Regions from separate parts of the Streptomyces sp. NPDC087300 genome, predicted to be linked through region 2. Evidence: predicted binding sites of a transcription regulator. Region 2 holds the regulator's gene; the other holds the start of a gene.
What was found. The regulator HspR, encoded in region 2, represses chaperone genes until heat shock. The targets are predictions, from matches to a motif close to TTGAGNNNNNNNNNCTCAA.
Positions count from the first base shown of each region.

Region 1: a site for HspR is predicted at 2,670-2,688, ahead of dnaK (molecular chaperone DnaK). Genes of this name have one in related genera too.

Region 1 is NZ_JBIUYI010000003.1:443,056-447,668, reverse strand. It holds gene ACIO9J_RS12780 (amino acid permease) at 1-174, shown strand, start outside; gene ACIO9J_RS12775 (DUF6345 domain-containing protein) at 239-1,864, opposite strand; gene ACIO9J_RS12770 (OsmC family protein) at 2,182-2,607, shown strand; gene dnaK (molecular chaperone DnaK) at 2,758-4,613, shown strand, end outside.
Region 2 is NZ_JBIUYI010000006.1:269,107-273,719, reverse strand. It holds gene grpE (nucleotide exchange factor GrpE) at 1-270, shown strand, start outside; gene dnaJ (molecular chaperone DnaJ) at 304-1,497, shown strand; gene ACIO9J_RS26220 (heat shock protein transcriptional repressor HspR) at 1,499-1,963, shown strand; gene ACIO9J_RS26215 (hypothetical protein) at 2,053-2,556, shown strand; gene ACIO9J_RS26210 (LuxR C-terminal-related transcriptional regulator) at 2,579-3,556, opposite strand; gene ACIO9J_RS26205 (LuxR C-terminal-related transcriptional regulator) at 3,659-4,613, opposite strand, start outside.

The DNA.
Region 1 (4,613 bases), on a different contig from region 2:
CGCCTGGTGCGCGACGCGACGCTCGCCGGTGTGGCGTTCGCGTTCGCGATGTGGCTCGTCGCGGGGTCCGGCTACGCGGCCGTCTACCAGGGCGTGCTGTTCCTCTTCGTGGGCGTGCTCGTCTACGCGGTGATGGCGGCCCGCAAGCAGCGGGCCGCCACCTCGGACGACTGATCCCAAGTTCGCACGACGGGCCGCCTCCACCGCCCCCAACGGTGGGGGCGGCCCGCGGTCGCGCCTACCTCGCCAGCGGCGCGACGACCCAGCGCTGCGTGCGGAACATGCTGTCCCGCTCGCCGATCTCGATCAGCTTGCGGGCCGCGGGGTACGCCTCGTTGCCCTCCACCTCGTAGCCGACCTCGAACGTGCCGGGCACGTCCTTGACCTCGGGCTGACGCTGTTGCGCCGCGCCCTGTGCCGTCTCGCCCGCGGTGACGGCCGCGAGTTCGGCGAGCAGCTTCTTCTGCGCCGCGTCGAGCGCCTTGCGCGGGTCGCGCTCCAGCGGCGCCGCCGTCGCCTTGCCGCCCTTGGGCGGCGGCGGGGAGACCTCCGTGCTCGGCTCGCGCGTGACGCCGGTGGCCTTGCGGGTGGCGATCTGCGACTGGACGACGGTGCCGTCGTTGTCCAGGCCCACCCGGATCAGGCCGCGCCCGGGGGTGATGACGGGCACGCCGTCGAAGACCTGGCGGAACGTCACGTGGGTCTGCAGGGACACCGGGCGCCCGACCTCGGAGCCGTCCTTGGTGCCGGAGTTCTGCATCAGGTCGTGCACGCTGTCGACGACGAGTTCGGCGCCCTCGGCGTACTGCTCGGCGAAGGTGCGCGCGGCCTCGACGGCGCGGTCGGTGGGCAGCTGCTGGGTGTTGCGGTGGTTGGGCTCGGCGAGCTTGATCCACCGGTCGCCGCCCGGCGCGGTGGAGATGACCCGGTCGCCTGAGGTCGCGTTGACGACGCCCTGCCGTTCGACCTGCACCTCTTGCAGCGCGGCCGTCGGGAACCCGGCCTGCCGGCCCAGCGAGGTCAGTTCCGCGCTCGGGTCGCGGGGCGCGAGCTGCACGATCTGCTGGCTGCCGGGGAGCTGGGTGAGCGGCTCCCTGACGCCTTCGCGCGCGTAGTACCAGCGCCACGCGTACCAGGTGTCCGGCACGTGGTCGCGGTAGAAGTTGCGCTCGGTGTTGAGCCGGTTGACGGCCTCGGCCTGGGTGGTGCCGACCGCGGCGACCGAGGGCGCCTGGCCGTGGTAGATGTCCCAGCTCGCGTTCAGCCAGGCGTCGCAGTACGTCTGCCCGGCCCGCCACTTCTCCCAGAACTTCTTGCCGTAGTCCCCGCTGTCGATGCTGGTGGTCTCGAACCCGAAGATCATCCGGAAGCCGATGTTGGGGCCCGCCCAGGTGCGGATCGGGGAGTGGCCGCCGGTGACCTTGAGCGAGTCACAGGTCGACCAGAAGACGTAGTTGGCCTTCTCGTTGCCGAGCGCCATCCGGTTGGAGATCGCGTCGCTGCGGCCGTCCCAGACGGCGCCCAGTGGCGCGAAGAAGACGCCGTTGCCGTCCATACCGCCGTGGCCCGAGTGGTAGACGGCGCACACCGCGTCCATCCCGTAGCGGTCCTGCCAGTTGTCGTACGTCTCCTCGTACGCCCACACCTGGGCGCCGCCGTCGGCGAACCAGAAGTTGCGGTCGTAGAACTGCTGGAGGTACGCCAGCCAGCCGGTGGCGTCCTCGTGCGTGTGGTAGAGCGTCGCCTGGTTGACGAACTTCTGGATGCTGAACGCACCCCACCAGCCGAAGGTCGAGTCGCGGTCGCCCGCCGCTCCCGGCTTCTCGGGCTCCAGCGGAGAAGGACCCCGGTCCGAGTAGTTCATGCGCATGGCCATACCCCCTGAGTGGATCTCCTCGTTCCGTGCGCGAGGGGGCCTCAAAGTGTCACCGCCGACGGCCCTTGCCCAGTTGCCATTCCGGCCATTGGGCCCCCGTCACGGACCTGTTCTCGCACCTCAGAGGCATCTGTGGCGCTGCGGCCCACACAACTTGTTCGTATCGGCCGATGCGTACCTGCGCTCCCTGCTCGAACACATCCAAGGCCCCGCCGCACCCCGCGCGGCCCGATTTCATCCGGAGTGTGATCGGATGAGGGCCACGGAAGTTCCGATCACGGAACCGCACTGAAGGGAACGCAATCGTGGCAACCACGCGCTCCGCGCACACGGTCTGGGAAGGTTCGCTGACGGAGGGGTCGGGCACCGTCACGTTCGACTCCTCGGCCATCGGGGAGCAGGCGGTGTCCTGGCCCTCGCGCGCCGAGGAGGCGAACGGCAAGACCAGCCCCGAGGAGCTGATCGCGGCCGCGCACTCCAGCTGCTTCTCCATGGCCCTCTCGCACGGCCTGACGGGCGCGGGCACCCCGCCCACCCGCCTGGTCACCTCGGCCGACGTGACCTTCCAGCCGGGCACCGGCATCACCGGCATCCACCTCACCGTCGAGGGCACCGTGCCGGGCCTCGACGAGGCCGCCTTCACCTCGGCCGCCGAGGACGCCAAGGCCAACTGCCCGGTGAGCCAGGCGCTCACGGGCACGACCATCACGCTTTCGGCCAAGCTGGCCTGACGCGACGCCTGTTGACCGTGCCGCCGTCCCCGCCGGGGCGGCGGCACCGTCATGTCCGGGGGTTGACAAGAGCCCGCTCAAGTTTTGTGATGGAGAGTGGAGTAGACCTGGATACGGGGGACTTGGGCTCGCGGCGGAAGGGACTGGACCATGGCACGTGCGGTCGGGATCGATCTCGGGACGACGAACTCAGTGGTGGCCGTGCTGGAGGGCGGTGAGCCCACCGTCGTCGTCAACGCGGAGGGCGCGCGCACCACGCCGTCGGTCGTCGCGTTCGCGAAGAGCGGCGACGTCCTGGTGGGCGAGGTCGCCAAGCGGCAGGCGGTCACGAACGTGGAGCGGACCGCGCGTTCCGTCAAACGCCATATGGGCGACGGGGGTTGGCGCTTCCCGGAGAGCGGCTCCGTGGACGGCACCCGCTACACCGCGCAGGAGCTGTCCGCGCGCGTGCTCCAGAAGCTCAAGCGCGACGCCGAGTCCTATCTGGGCGAGGACGTCACCGACGCGGTGGTCACCGTGCCCGCGTACTTCGACGACACCCAGCGCCAGGCCACCAAGGAGGCCGGCGAGATCGCGGGCCTCAAGGTCCTGCGCATCATCAACGAGCCGACGGCGGCCGCCCTCGCGTACGGCCTCGACAAGGGCGACGACCAGACCGTGCTCGTCTTCGACCTCGGCGGCGGCACCTTCGACGTGTCCCTCCTGGAGATGGGCGACGGCGTCATCGAGGTCAAGGCCACCAACGGCGACACCCAGCTCGGCGGCGACGACTGGGACCAGCGGATCGTCGAGTTCCTGGTGCGGCAGTTCAAGAACGGGCACGGCGTGGACCTCGCCAAGGACAAGATGGCGCTCCAGCGGCTGCGCGAGGGCGCGGAGAAGGCGAAGATCGAGCTGTCCTCGTCGAGCGAGACGGACATCAACCTGCCCTACATCACCGCCTCCGCCGACGGACCGCTGCACCTCGCCGAGAAACTGACGCGCGCTCAGTTCCAGGAGCTGACCGCGGACTTGCTCGACCGCTGCAAGCAGCCCTTCCACCAGGCGGTCAAGGACGCGGGCATCAAGCTGTCCGCCGTCGACCACGTGATCCTGGTGGGCGGCTCCACCCGGATGCCCGCCGTGAGCGAACTGGTCAGGGAGCTCACCGGCAAGGACCCGCACAAGGGCGTCAACCCCGACGAGGTGGTGGCGCTCGGCGCCGCCCTGCAGGCCGGGGTGATCCGCGGTGACGTGAAGGACGTGCTGCTGCTCGACGTGACCCCGCTGTCCCTGGGCATCGAGACCAAGGGCGGCATCATGACCAAGCTCATCGAGCGCAACACCACGATCCCCACCAAGCGTTCGGAGACCTTCTCGACCGCCGAGGACAACCAGCCCTCGGTGGGCATCCAGGTCTTCCAGGGCGAGCGGGATATCGCCGCGTACAACAAGAAGCTCGGCGTCTTCGACCTCACCGGGCTGCCGCCCGCGCCGCGCGGCGTCCCCAAGATCGAGGTCACCTTCGACATCGACGCCAACGGAATCATGCACGTCTCGGCGAAGGACGAGGCCACCGGGCGCGAGCAGCGCATGACGGTGACCGGCGGCTCCGCGCTGCCCAAGGACGACATCAACCGGATGGTCCGCGAGGCGGAGGAGCACGCGGAGGAGGACCGCAAGCGCCGCGAGGCCGCGGAGACCCGCAACCAGTCCGAGCAGCTCGTCTACCAGACCGAGCGGTTCCTGCGCGACAACGAGGAGCGCGTCCCCGCCGACACGAAGAGCGAAGTGGAGGCGGCGGCAGCCGAGTTGAAGGACCTCCTCAAGAACAGGCCGGACGACACCGCGGCCCTGCGCACCGGCGCCGAGAAGCTCGCCACCGTCAGCCAGCGGATGGGGCAGGCGATGTACGCGAACTCCGGCGGGGGCGCCTCGGACCAACAGGCCCCCTCGGAGTCCACCACCGAGGAGGGCGTGGTGGACGCGGAGATCGTGGACGAGGAGGACAAGGGGGGCGCCGGGGA
Region 2 (4,613 bases):
CTCCAGCAGTTCGGCAAGGAGGGCGAGCCCTTCGACCCGACGATCCACGAAGCCCTGATGCACAGCTACGCACCGGACGTCACCGAGACGACCTGCGTCGCGATCCTGCAGCCGGGGTATCGGATCGGCGAGCGCACCATCCGCCCCGCGCGGGTGGCCGTGGCGGAGCCGCAGCCGGGTGCGCAGACGGTCAAGGACGAGACGGTCGACGCCGACGCCGAACCGGCGGAGGCAGCGGACAAGGACAGCGGTGGCCCGGACGAGGGCTGACGTTGCACTGATCAGAGAGGAGGGACGTCGGGGATGAGCACCAAGGACTTCATCGAGAAGGACTACTACAAGGTCCTCGGCGTCCCCAAGGACGCCACCGAAGCCGAGATCAAGAAGGCGTACCGGAAGCTCGCCCGCGAGAATCACCCGGACGCCAACAAGGGCAACGCCAAGGCGGAGGAGCGCTTCAAGGAGATCTCCGAGGCGAACGACGTCCTCGGTGACCCCAAGAAGCGCAAGGAGTACGACGAAGCGCGTGCTCTCTTCGGCAACGGCGGATTCCGGCAGGGTCCCGGAGCCGGCGGCGGTTCGTTCAACTTCGACCTGGGCGACCTCTTCGGAGGCAACGCGCAGGGCGGCGGAGGAGCGGCGGCCGGCGGCTTCGGGGGCGGTCTCGGTGACGTCTTCGGGGGCCTGTTCAACCGCGGCGGCGGAGGTGCCGGAGCCGGCACCCGTACGCAGCCCAGGCGCGGCCAGGACATCGAGTCCGAGGTCACGCTGAACTTCACGGAGGCGGTGGACGGCGCGACGGTGCCGCTCCGCATGTCCTCCCAGGCGCCCTGCAAGGCGTGCTCGGGCACCGGCGACAAGAACGGCACGCCGCGCGTGTGCCCGACGTGCGTCGGCACCGGCCAGGTCTCGCGGGGCGGCGGCGGAGGGTTCTCCCTCACCGACCCGTGCGTGGACTGCAAGGGCCGCGGGCTCATCGCCCAGGACCCGTGCGACGTCTGCGGCGGCTCGGGCCGCGCCAAGTCGTCCCGCACGATGCAGGTGCGGATCCCGGCGGGCGTCTCCGACGGCCAGCGGATCCGGCTGCGCGGCAAGGGCGCACCCGGCGAACGGGGCGGCCCCGCGGGCGATCTCTACGTCGTCGTGCACGTGGAGTCCCACCCGGTCTTCGGCCGCAAGGGCGACAACCTCACGGTGACGGTTCCGGTGACGTACGCCGAGGCCGCGCTGGGCGGCGAGGTCAAGGTGCCCACCCTGGGCGGCCCGCCGGTCACGCTGAAGCTGCCCGCGGGCACGCCCAACGGCCGTACGATGCGGGCCCGCGGAAAGGGCGCGGTCCGCAAGGACGGCACCCGCGGGGACCTTCTCGTGACGGTGGAGGTCGTGGTGCCGACATCGCTGTCGGACGCGGCGAAGGACGCCCTGGTTTCCTACCGCGAGGCGACTGCGGGCGACGATCCGCGGGAAGAACTGTTCAAGGCCGCGAAGGGAGCATGAGATGGACGGCCGTCGTCGACAGTCCGGTTTCAGTAGGGCGTACCAACTCACCGACGAGACGCCGGTGTACGTCATCTCGGTGGCCGCTCAGCTCTCCGGTCTGCACCCGCAGACCCTGCGTCAGTACGACCGCCTCGGCCTCGTCTCCCCGGACCGCACCGCGGGCCGGGGCCGGCGCTACTCCGCCCGCGACATCGAACTGCTCCGTACGGTGCAGCAGTTGTCGCAGGAGGAGGGCATCAACCTCGCCGGCATCAAGCGCATCATCGAGCTGGAGAACCAGGTCACCGCGCTTCAGTCGCGCGTCGCGGAACTGACCGCGGCCGTGGAGGGAGCCGCCGCCACGATGCAGCAACGTGAGGCGGCGGTGCATGCCTCGTACCGCCGCGACCTGGTGCCCTACCAGGACGTCCAGCAGGCGAGCGCGCTGGTGGTGTGGCGGCCCAAGCGGTCGTCCGAGCAGTAGGTTTCGTAGTCTGAAGCGGGGCCGGGAGGTGACCACCTCCCGGCCCCGTTCTTGCTGTCCGACCGATACGCGGGGGAGTTGAGCCGACCATGGCCATGGTGGGTCTGTTCTGGATCGCCGAGGGCGATGTGTACGTGGGGGCCAAGCCGGCCGGGCTCGCGGCCGGGGTGCGGCTGACGCCGGAGGGCGTCATGGCCCTCGGCGACAAGCAGTCCGCGTTCTGGTTCTGGGACGACATCCGCGAACTCACCGTCGAGAACGTCCCCGTACGCTCCCTCAAGCGCCACCTCGGCACCATGGTCGACATGGCCCTGACGGTCGGCCTCGGCGCCGGCGACGACGCCCCGACGATGACCGTACGCCTGGAGACCCCCGACGGAGAGGTCGACCTGCTGGCCTACACGGCCGCGGTGTCGGGCTACTCCCCGACCGAGTACGAACTCTCGCGCGCGCTGCTCGGGCGGATGACGGAGGGCGCGGCGACGCTCCACACGACGCTGGCCGCGATGTCGGAGTGGGGGCGGGCGCATGAGGGCGGGTCGCCGCGGCGGGAGGCGCGGGAGGGGTTGTTGCGGGAGTGGGGCGAGGTCTGACGGGCCCGCTCCGGGGGACGGGTCAGCGCGGGGTGTCCAGGATCCCCGACTGCCCGATCAGATAGCCGAGCTGGGCGCGGCTGCCGCTGCCGAGGGTGGCCGCGAGTTTGGCGATGTGGACGCGGGCGGTGCGCACGTTCATGCCGAGCCGGGTGGCGATCTCGGCGTCGGTGAGGCCTTCGACCAGGAGGCCCGCGATGGCGCGCTGGCGCGGGGTGACGCCGTTCTCGGAGAGCTGCGGGGCGGCCTGCGGCCACATCGGCGTGGCCAGGCGCCACAGCCGCCAGAAGGTGGTGGCGAAGTACTCGACGAGTGCCGGGTGGCGCAGTTCGAGGGCGAGTCTGCGGTCCTTGCAGGCGGGGATGAAGGCCACGGTCCTGTCGAAGACGAAGAGCCGGTCGGTGACCTCGTCGAGGGTGCGGGCCTCGGCGTCGCCGTCGAGTTGTTCGAAGTAGCCGAGCACGGGCAGGGAGTGCCGGGTCGTGTGCTGGTAGAGGGTGCGCATGCGGCAGCCGCGGGACAGCAGATCCTGGTCGCGGGGGAGCGCTTCGGCCAAAGCCTCGGGCGGCCGGGTGCCGCCCGGCTGCACGGCGAGGAACTCTTCGCGGGCTTCGCCCATCGCCCGGTCAATGGCTGAATTGATGCGCTCGAAGCCGTCGAGGACGGTGATCGCGGGCGTGCCGTCAGGGGCGGTGGAGAGCTGTGCGTCGAGCGCCATGAGCGGTTCGAGGGCGGCCGTCAGCTTCTCCTCGCGGTCGCGCTGCTCCGCGATGCGGTCCTCGATGGTGCGCAGGAGCCGGGGGAGAGCGGCCCGCGGGGCGACGGGGCGCAGCCACCGCAGGTCGTGCACGTCGGGGTGGAGCAGCCCGAAGTCGACCAGGCAGGGCGCCTCTTCGGCCTCTTCGGTGCGGACGCGGCCCGCGTCAAGGGCGCGTGCGTAGACGGCCGATCCTGTCTCGCACAGTTCCTCGGCGCTGTGGGTCCCGTGCTTCCGGGGCATGTGAGCTCCCTCCCGCTCGGTTGAAGCGCCGAGAGTCTATGCAGGGGGTATGCGGACCGGGTCACTGGCCATAATTGAAGTGTCCACTTCTGATGGTCGGAATCAAGTGGTTCCGGACTCGTCCTCGGGTCCGCGCTGGTCGAGCACTCCTGAACGGCCGATCAGGAAGCCGAGTTGGGCCCGGCTGTGGCTGCCGAGGGTGGCGCCGAGCTTGGCCACGTGCAGCCGGGCGGTGCGCACGTTCATGCCGAGGCGGGCGGCGATCTCGGTGTCGGTGAGCCCCTCGACGAGCAGACCGGCCACGGCGCGCTGCCGGGTGGTGATGCCGTTCTCCGAAGGGAGCCGGGTCGTGCGCGGGTACATCGGGACGGCGAGCCGCCAGAGGCGGTCGAAGGCGGTGGCGAAGTACTCGACGAGGGCGGGGTGGCGGATCTCCAGCGCGGTGGTGCGGTCGCTGTTGGCGGGGATGAAGGCGACGGTGCGGTCGAAGACGAAGAGGCGTTCGGGCACCTCGTCCAGGGTGCGCACTTCCGTGTCGCCCTCCAGTTGCTCGTGGTAGGCGAGCACGGGCAGCGAATGGCGCGATGTGTGCTGGTAGAGGGTCCGCATACGGCCACCCCGGGCGATGGCGGCACGGGCGTCCGGCAGGGACTGGCTCAGGGCCGCGGGCGAACGGACGCCGCCCGGCTGGATGGAGAGCATCTCCCTGCGGGTGTCCGCGAGCGCGCGGCTCACCGCGTCCTGGATCCGGGCGACCCCGGCCAACGGGACGATGACGGCGGAGTCCTGGGGCTGCGGCGCCCGGTCGGCGAGGGCCATCAGCGGTTCGAAGGCGGCGACGAGCCGGGTGCTCCTGCGGCGCTCCTCCGCGATGCGTTCGTGGACGGCGGCACGCAGCCGGGTGACGGCGACGGCGACGGCGATGGGCCGGAGCAGGCGCGCGCCGTCCGCCTCTGCGTGCAGCAGGCCGAGGTCCAGGAGGCACGGGGCGCGCGCCGCGTCCTCGGACGGGACGTGCCCCTCGCGCAGCGCGCGGGCGTACAGATCCGATCCCGCC